DNA from 4 places in the Pseudoalteromonas sp. SR44-2 genome. Region 2 is predicted to be linked to each of the others. Evidence: predicted binding sites of a transcription regulator. Region 2 holds the regulator's gene; each other region holds the start of a gene.

What was found. Region 2 encodes MetJ, which represses methionine synthesis genes. Its sites were predicted from a motif close to TAGACGTCTAGACGTCTA; they were not measured.
Positions count from the first base shown of each region.
Region 1: H5115_RS03715 (methylenetetrahydrofolate reductase) is a predicted target of MetJ. The motif match lies at 1,678-1,695, and genes of this name have one in related genera.
Region 3: metA (homoserine O-succinyltransferase) is a predicted target of MetJ. The motif match lies at 2,393-2,410, and genes of this name have one in related genera.
Region 4: metK (methionine adenosyltransferase) is a predicted target of MetJ. The motif match lies at 2,305-2,322, and genes of this name have one in related genera.

Region 1 covers NZ_JACJDW010000004.1:69,493-73,729, forward strand. The annotation lists gene H5115_RS03710 (hypothetical protein) at 1-447, opposite strand, end outside; gene H5115_RS03715 (methylenetetrahydrofolate reductase) at 678-1,634, opposite strand; gene H5115_RS03720 (pitrilysin family protein) at 1,885-4,237, shown strand, end outside.
Region 2 covers NZ_JACJDW010000006.1:71,712-75,948, forward strand. The annotation lists gene H5115_RS05365 (malic enzyme-like NAD(P)-binding protein) at 508-1,749, shown strand; gene metJ (met regulon transcriptional regulator MetJ) at 1,814-2,134, opposite strand; gene metB (cystathionine gamma-synthase) at 2,424-3,671, shown strand; gene metL (bifunctional aspartate kinase/homoserine dehydrogenase II) at 3,888-4,237, shown strand, end outside.
Region 3 covers NZ_JACJDW010000007.1:40,041-44,277, forward strand. The annotation lists gene ettA (energy-dependent translational throttle protein EttA) at 1-1,283, opposite strand, end outside; gene H5115_RS06055 (porin family protein) at 1,617-2,264, shown strand; gene metA (homoserine O-succinyltransferase) at 2,475-3,422, shown strand; gene H5115_RS06065 (homocysteine S-methyltransferase family protein) at 3,412-4,237, shown strand, end outside.
Region 4 covers NZ_JACJDW010000015.1:47,656-51,892, reverse strand. The annotation lists gene tkt (transketolase) at 128-2,119, opposite strand; gene metK (methionine adenosyltransferase) at 2,424-3,575, shown strand; gene H5115_RS10970 (hypothetical protein) at 3,751-4,237, shown strand, end outside.

The DNA of each region.
Region 1 (4,237 bases), on a different contig from region 2:
TATTTTGTCATATATGTACGTTGAACTGCTTAGGTTTTTAAATACATAAGCGAAATATCTAGAGTACATCACTACGACATATGCAAAATAGGTAATGATAGTGATAAAGAAGAACGCTTTTAAAGGTATTGGTAAAAGCTCGTGTGCCAAAAAAAAGATTAGAGAAAACAGTAAGTATATAAGTACTCTTGGTACTATTGAATTAGCTTGTATGGGCGCTTTTTCATTTAAGTATTTAACCACGTTTTCAGAGTCATATTTGTCCTCCATCCATTGTAATGACTGTTGTGTTAGCGGAAGCGCTATAGCCGTTAGTGTAACTAATACTGTGGCTATATAAGTTATAATATTAGAAATATTGAAGAGAGCATTGTTCGCTGCCAACTCTAAACAGCTACCTGCGTATAGTTCACCCATAATTTTGAGTGTTATATTAATTGATTCCATTTATCTGACTTCCCTATCCACAATTATCATTTACAGAATATTTTTAACGTTCTGTCGTTCATAACTAATTGATAGTAATGCTATCTTAATTACCTGGTCAATCAGCAAGTTAAGTGAATATAAATTATTAGCTTAATTTAAAGCTCTAAACTCCATTAAGATTAAGTTCAAACAAAAAAGCAAGCCATGAGGCTTGCCAAGAAGGGTGCTAATTAGCTCTTACCTAGCCTTTAAGCTATTAATTTTTCAGCAAGGTTTAATTCCATAATAGCTTTTAATAAACGGTATAAGTTAATTGATGCATCAATTTCTTCTTTACGGTTTGTTAAGCTTTCAATATTTAAGCCCAGCGGTACATCTAAATGCGCACAGCTTTTAAGTATTAAGTCGAGGTTTTCGCGGCAAATACGGACCGATTCGCTTAATGTATTGTCTGCATCAAGCATGCGCCATTTTGTTGCCTCTGGCACTGAGATACCCAACCATTGCATAAATTCTAAGGTTTTTTCGCCGCCGCACGGGGTAAACGTTAATATAATACGTTGTGGTGTAATACCCTGCGCTTTACATGTACGTGCGTAGCTAGTGATTAGCTCTATAGTCGCTTGTGCATCGTAAACAGCTTGCGATATAAAAAACTGACAACCTTGTGCTGTTTTTTCTATTAATCGTTCGTGCTCATTTCGTTTACTTGAATGGCGCTCGGCAATCGTAACGCCACCTAAAAAGAAATCATCTGATTGCTCAGCCATCGCTTTATAAGCATCTGGCAGGCTTAGCTTTATATCGCCTATCGATGATGGGCTACCTACTAAAACAACATTTTGTAAATCGTAGTCGTTTTTAGTTTCACTTAGCCAATCTTTAAATTCGCCTACGCCACGCTGCGCCACACTTTTATAAGTAATCACATCTTGTGCAGATAAATTACGAAGTAAATGGCTGTATTCACGCGGATCAACGGTTTGTTTAAACGCAAATGGGCGGTCTTGATTAGTTCGGCTGCTTTCGTCTTGAATGTCGTAAATTATCACGCCGTCGTATTCAATTTCGTGTAAGCGACCTAATAGCTTTTCTGCAATGGTTTTTAATTGCGCTTTATCGGTGCCAATTTTAGGCGGGGTAGTACCAATAAGATAAACACCTTGATTGGTGTCCACTATCTTCTCTTTTAATGATAAAGCCATAATCCTCATTCCAGCCAAGTGCGTGTTGATGGATTTAATATAGCAGCCATTTAGACGTCTAGATAGATTTATTTAATGAAAGTTTTTCAATTAACATGATGTTTATTCATAGTGCTTGTTCCCATAATTTATAATTGACACAGTTGTTTACATAATAAATTCCCTTGGGGCTCTTATATTTATTGGCTTTGGGGCATAATTAAAGAGTTAAATCTGACAACAAATTTGCTCAATTTAAAAAGGGACAACAATGAAATTTAAATTATTAGCAACCAGCTTAGCGGTATCGCTGGCCTTAACGGGTTGCGCCATGCAACAAAACCAAAGCACGCAAACAACAGCACAACAAGAACAAGTAAATAAAGCTGATGACCGTGTTTTTTCACAAGATTACTTAATTGAAGAGCTAGAAAACGGCTTACGTGTCATGGTTGTTAAAACCGATTACCCTGATGTAGTGTCGCTACAAATTCCGGTATCGGTTGGATCGCGTAACGAAGTTGAAGAGGGCAAAACAGGCTTTGCTCACTTTTTTGAACACATGATGTTTAAAGGCTCACAAAAATACCCTGAAGATGTGTACTCAGACATATTAAAAAATTCAGGTGTTGATAACCGCGCTTATACAACAAACGATTACACAAATTACCATTTAAACTTTTCAAAGCAGCACCTTGATAAAGTACTTGAACTTGAAGCTGATATTTTTCAAAACTTAACCTACACCGAAGAGCAATTTAGAACAGAAGCACAAACGGTAAAAGGTGAGTACTTAAAAAACAACGCGAGCCCAATTCGTAAATTATTAAGCGCTGTACGTGAAGAAGCGTTTGATAAGCACACGTATAAACACACCACTATGGGCTTTTTTAAAGACATAGAAGCCATGCCTGATCAAATGGCCTATGGTAAAGAATTTTTTGCTAAGTTTTATAAGCCTGAGTATGTGTCACTTGTCATCGTGGGCGATGTAGACCCACAAGCAACAATGGCAATGGTTAAAAAGCATTGGGGCAGCTGGAAAAAGGGTAACTATGTTGCTGACATTAAAGCAGAACCTGTTCAACAAGCACCAAAATATTTGCACCAGCAAGATGAAGCGCTACCAGGGCATTGGTTACTCGTATCGTACAAAGGCGCTGCGTGGGAGCCTGCTAAAAAAGACAGAGCGGCACTAGATTTAATCTCACAGCTTTATTTTTCAAATAATTCAGATTTATATCAAGAGCTAGTGGTCGACAAACAAATTGCCAGCCAAATGTTTACCTATAACCCAGAGACTAAAGATCCGGGTTTATTACACGTATTTGTTAAAGTAGAAAACGCAGACGATTTAGCCACTGCGCGCGATGCCATCAATCGAACTTATGCAAAAGCACGCACTGAGCTTGTTGATGAGCAAAAGCTAAGTGATTTAAAATCGAATCTTAAATACAGCTTTATTAATGGCTTAGATTCGTCGCAAGCGATTGCATCAACCCTTGCCAGCTACATGCATTTTGAGCGCGATCCTGAGGTTATAAACCAGCTGTATAAATCGGCAGATAACATCACCAGCGCAGATATTAAAGCCGTTGCTAATAAATACTTTACTGATAACGCACGTACCACATTAACAATGTCGGCACTTGATAAAGCCCCAGGTTTTGAGCAAGAAGTTGATTTAAATGCGCTTACTGCAAAGCTTGAACAAGCACCAGCGAAGCCTGCATTTAAAGTACTTGATAAAACCAATAGCTCGCCATTAATCGATGTTAACTTTTTATTCAATACCGGCGCGGCTGCCGACCCACAAGGTAAAAAAGGTGTTGCAGCGCTCACTGCGGCTATGCTTGCTCAAGGTGGCTCAGAGGCGACAAGCTATAAAGATATTCAAAAAGCCCTTTATCCGCTTGCAGGTAGCTTTGGTTATCAAATAGATAAAGAAATGCTGTCGTTCCAAGGGCGTATTCATAAAGACAATGCAGCGCAGTGGTATTCACTTGTGAGCGATCAATTACTAAATCCAGGTTTTAGAGACGATGACTTTAAGCGCCTTAAAAAAGAAATGATCGACGGTATTAAGTCAGGCTTAAAAGCATCTAACGATGAAGAGCTAGGCAAAGAAGTGCTATACAGTGCACTTTACAAAAATCACCCTTACGAAAGTTACAACTACGGTGATATTTCGGATTTAGAAGCGTTGACGCTAGATGATGTTAAAGCGTTTTATAACAGCGAGCTTACGCAATCTAAACTCACGGTTGGCTTAATTGGGGCTGTGCCTGCAAACCTTAAAGCTAAAATGATGAGCGATTTTGCAACGCTACCAAAGGGTGAGCAAAGCCGTTTAAGTATTCCTGATGCGCCAGCGCTTAAAGGTCATCATGCAACGATTGTAGAAAAATCGGCACAATCGACGGCGGTATCGTTTGGTTTCCCTATTGATACAATTAGAAGCAGTGAAGACTGGACAGCCCTTTGGCTTGTGCGTTCGTACTTTGGTGAGCACCGTAGTTCTAACAGCTTTTTATATGAGCGCATTCGTGAAACTCGCGGCATGAACTACGGCGATTACGCATACATTGAATACTTTCCACGTGGTATGTTTCAAACCAAGCCAG
Region 2 (4,237 bases):
AAAAGCACCTTAGGGTGCTTTTTTTGTGTCTAAAATTTACCACTTCTTATCTTATTTAGCTTGCTCGAGCTACATCACACCTTGCATAACTATTTCCTATTCTTATTCTGAGTATGCATAAACCTTTACAGACAAATCGATAGATATTCTCTATATTTTAAATAGTACAAATTTTAACTAGGTTGATAAAAGTAGCTAACGTGGGCTTATCTGTTTTTAAAGTAGTGTAGTAGGCTGTTATTTTAAGTTTATGATGATGCGTTAAACATACATTTTTTTAATATTGTAATAGACATAAACGCACCTCAAAACTTACTTTTTTGGTGAATTTTTATTTATCAAATGTTTATATAATCCTGCAAAGTTACTGAAAAACCTCTTAAAATTAAAGGATATAGCATATAACAGGATAGACCTGATATTGCTTGGAATTTAAAAATAATAAGGGTATCGTACCCCAAGACTCCACCTCTCACTTTAACTTAAATTGCAGGATACCATCGCGTTATGTCTGACTTTCGTGAACAAGCACTACATTATCACTCACATCCCGTACCTGGTAAAATTAGCATTGAGCTAACAAAACCAGCTGAAACAGTTCAAGACTTAGCCCTAGCTTATAGCCCAGGTGTCGCTGAGCCTGTACGTGAAATTGCCACAGATCCTGCAAATGCATATAAATATACCGGTAAGGGTAACATGGTTGCGGTTATCACTAATGGTACTGCAATTTTGGGCTTGGGTAATTTAGGTCCTTTAGCGTCTAAGCCCGTAATGGAAGGCAAGGCGTTATTGTTTAAACGTTTTGCAGGGCTTGATTCTATTGATATTGAAGTAAAGCACAAAACAACAGAAGACTTTATTAACACGGTTGCCAATATTGCTGACACATTCGGTGGTATTAACCTTGAAGATATTAAAGCACCAGAGTGTTTTGAAATTGAAAAAGCATTAATAGAGCGTTGTAGCATTCCTGTTTTTCATGACGACCAACACGGCACCGCCATTGTTACGGCTGCCGGCATGTTAAATGCGCTAGAAGTACAAGGTAAATCAATTGAAGATGCAATAATTGTATGTTTAGGTGCAGGCGCTGCTGCAGTTGCGTGTATGGAACTGTTAATTAAGTGTGGTGCACTGCGTGAACACATTTATATGCTTGACCGCAAAGGTGTTATTCATACTCGTCGCGATGATTTAAACGAATATAAACAGCTTTTTGCTAACAATACCGATAAACGCACATTGCAAGATGTAATTGCAGATGCTGATGTGTTTGTTGGTGTTTCGGGTCCTAACTTGTTAGCTGCCGAAGATTTAAAACTAATGGCAGAAAAGCCGGTCGTGTTTGCCTGTTCAAACCCAGATCCAGAGATCGATCCTGCACTTGCTCACGGCGCACGCAACGATTTAATTATGGCAACAGGGCGCTCTGATTACCCTAACCAGGTTAACAATGTTTTATGTTTCCCGTTTATTTTCCGTGGTGCACTTGATGTACGTGCAAGCGCGATTAACGATGAAATGAAAATTGCTGCAGTTGAGGCTATTCGTAGTATTGCCAAAGAGCCTGTACCTGCAGAAGTTTTAAAAGCCGCAGGCGTGGATAAACTAGAGTTTGGTGCGCAGTATATTATTCCAAAACCAATGGATCCGCGTTTACTACCGCGTATAGCTAAAGCTGTAGCACTTGCTGCGGTAGAGTCGGGTGTTGCGCAAATTGATTTGCCTGAAAATTATATGGCGTAATATATAACGCTTAAACAAAAAAACCTCAGCAATGCTGAGGTTTTTTGATTAAAAAGGTAACGATTTATTCTTCGTTTAAAATAGGCACTTCTAAACCCATTTCTTGCATTATCTTTTTAACTTCTTCTGGTACTTTTTCTGCGTTGTCTTTACGTAGGTCATCGTCATTTGGTAAAGGTTGACCAGTAAAGGCATGCAAAAACGCTTCACATAGCAATTCACTATTTGTTGCATGGCGAAGGTTGTTGATTTGACGACGCGTACGCTCATCCGTTAAAACTTTTAATACATTTAGCGGGATCGAAACGGTGATCTTTTTAACTTGCTCTGATTTTTTCCCGTGTTCTGCGTATGGGTGAATATACTCACCATTCCATTTAGCCATAAGATGTATCGTTGCCTCAGATTATTAATTTCTCACACGGTATAAAAAGCGTGTAAATATGCGTGAAATTCTATCGATTTAAAAAAGATAGTCAAATAATAGATACCGATCTATCTTAATAAGCCTATTTGGGATGTAAAAATAAGCTCACTTTTGTGAGCTAAAATGTGATACTTGCAAACGCCTTTCCTAACTTTAGCCATCTAGAGCTTTAAAATCCTTTGACTTATTAAAACGGATAACTTACTCTTTTAGACGTCTAAACATCCAAATTAATCAGGTGACGAATATGAGCGAAAAAAACAAAGCGACCATTGCTGTACGTAACGGCGTTGATGCTGATAAACATCATGGTGCAGTGGTGCCGCCAATTTATTTATCAACGACTTATTCGTTTGCCGACTTTGATACTAAGCGTGAGTATGATTATGGCCGCAGTGGTAACCCTAATCGTGATATTTTAGCAGAGACGCTTGCTAAGCTTGAAGGCGGCGCTCGTGGCATAATTACGGCCACTGGTATGGCAGCCGTGCATTTAGCTACTCAGCTACTTAACAGTGACGACACATTAGTAATTCCACATGATTGTTATGGTGGTAGCTATCGTTTATTTACATCGTTACAAAAACGCGGACTATTGAAGCTTGAAGTATTAGATTTAACAAAAGAAGAAAGCCTTCAACAAATTTTAGCAATTAAACCTAAGCTTATTTGGATAGAGACTCCAAGTAACCCAGTACTTCGTTTAACCGATATTAAAGCGGTTACCGATGTTGCTAAGCAATGTGGTGCATTGGTTGCCGCAGATAACACATTTTTGTCTCCTGCCTTACAAAACCCTATTAAGTTTGGTGTAGATATTGTGGTGCATTCAACTACTAAATATATTAACGGGCACTCAGATGTAGTGGGCGGCGCTCTTATTGCTGCAACACAAGCGCTTGGTGATGAGCTTGCTTGGTGGGCAAATAATATTGGTATTACGGGCGCCCCTTTTGATAGTTATTTAACGCTTCGTGGTCTACGTACTTTAAATGTGCGCTTAAGGCAGCACCAAGAAAATGCGCTAGCAATAGCTAAGTACCTTGAAAGCTCCAATTTTGTAAGCCAAGTTTACTATCCAGGACTTGAGTCGCATCCTCAACATGAGCTTGCTAAAGCACAACAACTTGGCTTTGGTGGCATGGTTAGTTTTGATATTAAAGGCGATATAAATGACGCTGCGGCATTTTTAACTAGTCTTAAAACGTTTAGTTTAGCTGAGTCACTAGGTGGCGTAGAGAGTTTAATTTGTCACCCCGCAACTATGACGCACGCAGGCATGGAGGCAAAGGCACGTTTAGAGGCGGGTGTGGGCGATACGCTTATTCGTATTTCGGTTGGGATTGAAGATATACACGATTTAATAGCTGACTTTGAACGAGTATTTGAACTTGTAAAACCAGGGCAAAATAAAAATGTTGGCCGTGTAGGCAAAGGTGCTGGCACTTCTGGTGGAAACGTTAAATTAAGTGCAGCCCGTCCAGCGCTTTGGTAAGTAATACCAATCCGCAATAATACCTAATCAATTTGAGGGATTAAACCGCACGCTAACATCGTTAAAAGTTTCTGATATACGACTGCATGGATGCAGGAGGTAGAGCAATGCAGGAGCAATTGCCAGGAACAACTAAATAACGAAATTTTTGCCTTGTTATCGATACGGTTTTCTTACCTCAAAATAGACAACTTAATTAAGCGAATTGGTATAAATATGGTCAATTGTGTACATAAATTTGGTGGTTCAAGCTTAAGCTCTAGTGAGCGCTATCAAAGCGTAGCTAAAATAATTATTGGGCATACTCAGCCGGGCGACTGTGTTGTGGTGTCTGCTGCAGGTAAAACTACAGATACACTTGTGTCGTTGTGGCAAAGTTATCAGCTGCAAGACACGCAAGCTGTCGCTGATATTTTACTGCAGTTAAATAACCATCAAAGCGATTTAATTGAGCAGTTATTACAAGCTGATTTAAAGCGCTGCGCACTTAAAACACTAAATACCGAGCTTAGTAATATTGCAGAACTTGCTCAAGCTGAGCAGCTAAAAGAGGCTGCGTTACTTGC
Region 3 (4,237 bases), on a different contig from region 2:
CGGCTTGGGAACTCAAAGTTACCAATTTTCAGTACGTCTTGTCCGTCTGATATTTCTTGGAAAACAGTTTTGCTTTCGTCCATACCGTCGCGGAACTGATCAACGGTCGCAAGGTGTACTGTTTCGCCAACGCTGATGTTACCGCTGTCTTGCGTTTGCTCACCGCTTATCATTTTAAACAGCGTTGATTTACCCGCGCCATTCGCGCCAATAATGCCCACAATGGCACCTTTTGGCATGCTAAAGCTTAAGTCATCAATTAAAACGCGATCGCCAAAACTCTTACGAAGATTAGTTACTTCAAGTACTTGGTCACCTAAACGCGGACCAGGTGGAATAAACATCTCGTTAGTTTCGTTACGTTTTTGGTAATCAGACTGCTGCATTTCAGTAAACTGAGCCATACGTGCTTTTGACTTAGCTTGACGACCTTTAGGGTTTGAACGAACCCATTCAAGTTCTTGCGCAATTGATTTTTGACGTGCTTTTTCAGATTTTTGTTCTTGCTGTAAGCGCGCATCTTTTTGTTCAAGCCAAGAAGAGTAATTACCTTCCCATGGAATACCTTCACCACGGTCAAGCTCTAATATCCAGCCAGCTACATTATCAAGGAAGTAACGGTCATGCGTTACTGCCACAACAGTGCCTTCGTAATCGTGTAAGAAGCGCTCTAACCATGCAACCGACTCTGCATCTAAGTGGTTAGTAGGCTCATCAAGAATAAGCATGTCTGGTTTTTCAAGTAATAATCGACATATAGCAACACGACGACGCTCACCACCTGAAAGGTGCTCAATTTTAGCATCCCACTCTGGCAGGCGAAGTGCATCAGCTGCGCGTTCTAAAACGTTGTCGATGTTATGACCATCGTGCGCTTGAATAACAGCTTCAAGCTCGCCTTGCTCTTTTGCAAGTGCGTCAAAGTCAGCGTCTTCCATGGCGTATTCGTTATACACTTCGTCAAGACGTTTAAGTGCGTGTTTAACTTCGCCAACAGCTTCTTCAACAGTTTCACGTACTGTTTTACTTTCGTCTAAAACAGGTTCTTGCGGTAAATAGCCAATTTTAGTACCAGGCTGAGGATGTGCATCACCTTCAAAATCTTGGTCAACACCGGCCATAATACGTAGTAACGTAGATTTACCAGAACCGTTTAAACCAAGCACACCAATTTTAGCGCCAGGAAAAAAGTGCAACGAAATATCTTTTAAGATAGTGCGCTTAGGTGGCACAACCTTAGATACTCGACTCATCGAGAATATAAATTTATCAGGTAAAACCATGGAGGAAAGCCTTCAAATAATAATAAAAATTTCAATGTTGTATTGTAGTGGCTGACGGGTGAAACAGTCAACGAATGCTGTATAGAACAATGCACTTACCTAAGCGGTACTTTGTTTTGATTGCTCGTTAAAAACACTGCTATTACAGGATTTCTATTGTGTAAAATTCTGTAATCTATTGTTTTATATTGTTCAAATACATTCCATTTTTAACAAAAGTGGTACAGTATATTTACAAACTGTAAAGTATAAGCAAGTTATATAGGCAGGCCACACTTAGTTTGTTGTTAAACATCACATTATTAAATATTACAAAGGTTTAAAGGAATGAACATGAAAATAGTTACAAAGTTAGGGGCATTACTTTTAGGTTTATACTCATTTTCGAGCCAAGCAGACATACTCCACGTAAATGGTTATTACCAAGGAATAGGGATAGGGTCTACGCAAATTGATGTATACGAGAGTGATAGCATACAGTTTACAACGCTTTATGGCCGGTTTGGATATCAGTTTTCGCGTTACTTTGCATTAGAAGGGCGTATAGGTTTTGGGTTAAATGATGAGTCAATGCCTCTAAACGGAATTGTTTACACTCAGAACCCACAGGACGGCTCGCTTAGTTCAGAATTCATTAAGAGCGAAATCGATTCAAGCCTTGATTTGCAAACAAGTATATTTGTAAAAGCTAATTATCCAATTTCATCTCGAGCTGATGTGTTTTTATTTGGTGGCTATGGTAGAAATAAATTAAGTTACAATGAAGGCGACTTAAAAAACCTTGCAGAATCAATAACTGGTACAGATACAAATTCTACGCTAATAACTGAGCAAAACTACGATGAAGGCGGCGTAACGTACGGAACTGGCGTTGACTTTAGGCTAACTCAACGCTGGCAAGTAAGTGCTGAATACCAATATTTTGATACAAATGAAGGCGATATTTACGCTCTTAATTTATCTGTAAATTATCGTTTTTAATTATAATAGCGCTACTGATTTTAGTAGCGCTGTTTCAATTCACTAAAACAAAGTACTTCAATATAAATGCACTGCCCCTCATCTATAGCTTTTAGTAAGTCTTAAAAAAACCATGAATAAATTTCATTTGGACATCTATACATCTAGAGGTTGATATTTTTTACTTTCAGTTCATAATTAAGCCTCGGTTTTTATGAGCAGGAGTAAAGTATGCCAATTACAGTAAAAGACGAGTTGCCGGCAATTGCACGTTTACGTCAAGAAAACGTATTTGTAATGCCAAAAAGTCGTGCAAAAACGCAAGAAATACGCCCAATGCGTTTGGCTATTTTAAACTTGATGCCTAATAAAGTAGAAACCGAAGTTCAGTTTATTCGCTTACTTGCCAATTCGCCTTTGCAAGTAAACGTAGAACTACTGCGCCTCGACACTCACCGCAGTAGCAGCAATTCAGAAGAGCACCTTGATACCTTTTACCGTTATTTTTCTGAGGTTAAAGACAACAATTACGATGCATTAATAGTAACCGGTGCGCCACTTGCCCATTTAGAATACGACGATGTAGCGTATTGGGATGAGCTAAAGGTCATTATTGATTGGGCTGAGCAACACGTTACCTCTACGTTATTTTCGTGTTGGGCAGCGCATGCAGCGTTATATCACCGTTACAATTTAAAACGCGATTTAAAAGACGATAAACTGTGTGGCGTATTTACTCACCAGTGTTATTTTGATCACGGTGCACTGACTCGCGGATTCGACGATACCTTTTTAGTACCGCACTCACGCTACGGCCATATTGATATAAATAAAATAAACGCCTGTGAAGAGCTCGTTGTACTGGCAGGTTCTGAGCGAGTAGGGGCTTACTTACTTAAAAATAAATCAGGTAGCCAAGTGTTTATAACCGGCCACCCAGAGTACGACGCCGACTCGCTAAAGGCAGAATACGAGCGCGATTGTAAAAAAAGCCCTAATGCACCAAAGCCCGAAAATTACTTTCCGGATGACGATGCAACCAAACAACCTTCAAAAACGTGGCAAAGCCATGCTTTTTTACTTTTTTCGAACTGGTTAAATTACTACGTGTACCAAACCACACCGTATGATATTAATTTAGTTAGCCAAGACGTGAGGACTAACAACTATGCCGAATAACGCGCCTACAAATAATAAGCAAGCCGAAATAAGTGCCGCATTAAAAGAACGCATTTTAATTTTAGATGGCGCTATGGGCACCATGATCCAAGATCATAAGCTAGAAGAAGAAGACTATCGCGGAGAGCGTTTTAAAGACTGGCATGTATTAATTAAAGGCAATAACGATTTATTAAGCCTAACTAAGCCCGACTTAATCACTGATATTCATCGTGGTTTTTTATCAGCGGGCGCCGATATTATCGAAACCAACACGTTTAACTCGACCACTATTTCGATGGAAGATTACGACATGGCAAACCTAAGCCGTGAAATAAACGTAGAGTCGGCTAAATTAGCACGCGCAATTTGCGATGAATTTACGGCTAAAACGCCAGAAAAGCCGCGCTATGTAGCCGGTGTTTTAGGGCCGACATCTAAAACGTGTTCAATTTCGCCAGACGTAAACGATCCGGGTTACCGAAACGTCACCTTTGATAAGCTGGTTACTGCGTATGTAGAGTCTACCCTTGCATTAATGGAAGGCGGCGCCGACTTAATACTAATTGAAACTATATTCGACACGCTTAATGCAAAAGCCGCCTCGTTTGGTGTAGAAGAAGCCTTTGAGCAAGCAGGGCGCACATTACCAGTTATGATCTCGGGCACTATTACCGACGCTTCAGGGCGTACGCTTTCTGGGCAAACAACCGAAGCATTTTATAACTCTATTCGCCATATTAAGCCTATTTCGATTGGTTTAAACTGCGCGCTTGGCCCTGATTTACTGCGCCAATATGTAGAAGAGCTTTCGCGCGTGTGCGAAACCTTTACAT
Region 4 (4,237 bases), on a different contig from region 2:
CCATTGTAGGTCGTCATTTATGGCATCATAATTTTTATTTACCTTTAACGCGCTAAAGCACGACCTACAAACAAAAAAGCCCGCCCTGTTTTACACAAGGGGGGCTTTTAATCTTTAAAGCAAGCGATTAAAAAAGCTCGTTTGCTTTACTTACAATGTTTGCCACTGTAAAGCCAAAGTGCTCAAACAACTCACCAGCAGGTGCTGACTCGCCAAAGGTAGTCATACCTACTACTGCGCCATTTAGACCTACGTACTTGTACCAGTAATCAGCAATACCTGCTTCTACTGCTACGCGGCGTGTAACAGATGCCGGTAATACGCTTTCTTTGTACTCTGCGCTTTGATCTTCAAAGGCATCAGTACATGGCATAGATACAACACGTACCTTTTTACCTTGGCTGCGTAGCTCAGTTGCTGAATCTTGTGCTAGTTGCACTTCAGAGCCCGTCGCAATGAAAATAATCTCAGGATTGCCGTCACAGCTAAGAATGTAACCACCCTTTTTAACATCGCTTAATTGCTGTGCGTCACGCGCTTGTTGCTCAAGACCTTGGCGAGTAAAGATTAACGATGTAGGACCGTCTTTACGCTCAATAGCTTGTTGCCATGCAATTGCCGACTCAACTTGGTCACATGGGCGCCAGTTGTATAAGTTAGGCGTTAAACGCATGCTTGCAATTTGCTCTACTGGTTGGTGAGTTGGACCATCTTCACCAAGGCCGATTGAATCGTGCGTGTATACAAAAATGCTTGGTTGCTTCATTAATGCAGCCATACGTACGGCATTTTTTGCATATTCAACAAACATTAAGAACGTAGCACCGTAAGGAATAAAGCCTTTATGAAGAGCAATACCATTCATAATTGCCGACATACCAAACTCACGTACACCGTAGTAAATGTAGTTACCGCTTGCATCGTCGTGTGTTAAACCTTTAGAGCCATCCCAAATTGTTAAGTTTGAGCCTGCTAAATCGGCTGAGCCACCCATAAATTCTGGTAATAACGGACCAAATGCGTTTAATGCATTTTGTGATGCTTTACGAGACGCTGGGTTTGCTGGGTTTGCTTGTAATTGCTCAATGTACGCTTGAGATTTTTCAGCCCAATCGCCAGGCAGTTCGTTATTAATACGACGCTTATATTCAGCTGCAAGCTCTGGGTATGCTTTTGCATATGCTGCAAACTTTTCGTCCCAGCTTGATTCAAGCTGCTGACCTTTTTCTTTGCTATCCCATTGTGCGTAAATATCATCAGGAATTTCGAACGCATCGCCAGTCCAACCTAAAAATTCGCGAGACGCTTTAATTTCGTCATCACCTAGTGGTGCACCGTGACAATCGTGGCTACCAGATTTATTAGGTGAGCCGTAACCAATAATTGTTTTACAACAAATTAGTGATGGTTTATCGGTAACACTTTTAGCTTCTGCAATTGCAGCACTTATAGCATCGCTGTCGTGGCCATCAACACCACTAATTACATGCCAACCATATGCTTTAAAGCGAGCTGGTGTGTCATCTGTAAACCAACCTTCTACTTCACCATCGATTGAAATGCCGTTGTCATCCCAAAATGCAACAAGTTTACCCAGACCTAATGTGCCAGCAAGTGAACCTGCTTCATGAGAAATACCTTCCATAAGGCAGCCATCGCCCATAAATGCATAGGTAAAGTGATCAACAATATCGTGACCTTCACGGTTAAACTGTGCAGCTAGCGCTTTTTCAGCAATTGCCATACCTACGGCATTTGTGATCCCTTGACCTAATGGACCCGTAGTAGTTTCGATTCCCGGTGCATAGCCATATTCAGGGTGACCTGGTGTTTTAGAATGCATTTGACGGAAGTTTTTAATTTCGTCCAATGGTAAGTCGTAACCACTTAGATGCAATAGAGAATAGATAAGCATTGAACCGTGGCCGTTTGAAAGAATAAATCTGTCACGGTCAGCCCACTCTGGATTAGTTGGGTTATGCTTTAGATAATCGCGCCATAATACTTCAGCGATATCGGCCATGCCCATAGGGGCTCCAGGGTGACCAGATTTGGCCTTTTGTACTGCGTCCATTGACAAGACGCGAATAGCATTTGCAAGTTCTTTGCGAGATGGCATGAATTCTCCTACCTTTATGTGTATTTGCGCGGGTATTTATGTGTTTGTTTATGCACCCAAGTAACTTGGGTTTGCTTATAGCGACCATTCTTACTTATTGTGGGGGCTGTGTGCAATTAAAAACCCTATAAAAGTGAGGCATTATGAATATTTTTTAAGACCAAAAAGTTATTAGTAATTTTATTTAGACGTCTAGGCGTAAAAACACTATGCAAGGTGTTTTGTTTTCGATAAAATACGCCCCTTAATTTTTTAGCGCTAATACCGACGTTTGTGAAGCGCAATATTTGTGAGCAGAAATACAATGGCAAAACATTTATTTACTTCTGAATCAGTTTCTGAAGGTCATCCGGATAAAATCGCCGATCAAATCTCTGATGCGGTACTTGATGCTATCCTAGAGCAAGACTCTCATGCCCGTGTTGCGTGCGAAACTTACGTAAAAACAGGTATGGTTATGGTTGGTGGTGAAATCACTACTAGCGCATGGGTTGACATTGAAGAAATTACACGTAAAACAGTACGTGAAATTGGCTACACGCATTCAGACATGGGTTTCGATGCAGATTCATGTGCAATTTTAAACACTATTGGTAAACAGTCTCCTGACATTAACCAAGGTGTTGACCGCACTAGCCCAGAAGAACAAGGTGCTGGCGACCAAGGTCTTATGTTTGGTTACGCATGTAACGAAACAGAAGTGCTAATGCCTGCGCCAATTACTTACTCACACCGTTTAGTACAGCGCCAAGCTGAGGTTCGTAAAAGTGGCGAGCTTAACTGGTTACGTCCAGATGCAAAATCTCAAGTTACTTTTGCATACGAAAACGGCAAGCCAGTAGGTATTGATGCAGTTGTACTATCTACTCAGCACAGCGAAGACATTTCACAAAAAGATTTAGTAGAAGCCGTGATGGAAACTATCATCAAGCCAGTGCTTCCTGCAGAGCTTGTTACAAGCGCGACTAAATTTTTCATTAACCCAACGGGTCGTTTTGTAATTGGCGGACCTATGGGTGATTGTGGTTTAACAGGTCGTAAAATCATTGTTGATACATACGGTGGTATGGCGCGTCATGGTGGTGGTGCTTTTTCTGGTAAAGATCCATCAAAAGTTGACCGTTCAGCTGCATACGCTGCACGTTACGTAGCTAAAAATGTAGTAGCTGCTGGCCTTGCTGATAAGTGTGAATTACAAGTGTCTTACGCAATCGGTGTTGCAGAGCCTACCTCTATCAGCGTTGAAACGTTTGGTACAAGTAAGTTAGAAGAAAGCCGTTTAATCGAGCTTATTCGTGAACACTTTGACTTGCGCCCTTACGGCTTAATTCAAATGCTTGATTTAGAGCGCCCTATCTACCTTCCTACAGCGGCTTACGGCCACTTTGGTCGTGACGAATTCCCTTGGGAACGTACAGATAAAGCTGATGCACTTCGTGCAGCCGCTGGCCTTTAAGTTAAAAGTGTTAAAGTAAATTAAAAACGGCCCTTAATAGGGCCGTTTTTGTATCTAAAACTTATCAGTTGCATTGTTTGTAGTGCGTCTACAAAATAACTATAAAATCGACCTCGAATTCTTTTGTACTTTAGGTATATACTCATTTCATTATAAAAGCTTTAGGGATAGTTAAATGGCCGATAACTTTCGCGTTATATTTGCAGGACTTGCCGATAACGTTGACATAAAAACAGCGTGCGCAAATTTAGCTGCAAAATTAAAAACGTCAGATGAAAAAGTAGCTCTTTTTTTTAAAGGTAAGCCGCTGTTTGCGCCAAGCGATAAAGACAAAGCGTTAAAACAGAGTAAGTTATTAGCAAGCTTAGGTATTAAAAGTAAGCTGCAAGCTGTTTCAAACACCATTCAAAATAGCTCCCCCGCAGCTGCAAGTAACAACCAACGTGATGAACGTATTTTTGATGCTCTAGATTACATCACTAGCAGCTTAATACGTCTTGAAGAAAAACTAGAAGAGCTAGAGCAACGCCTTCCTGAAGCTCAATTAAAAACACCAGACGAAAGTGTAGACGAATGGCAAAATGACGACCTAATGCTAGATGAGGATTTAGCGCCTCCTAAAAAACGCAGTAACTTACTTTTATATTCATTGATTGCAACTG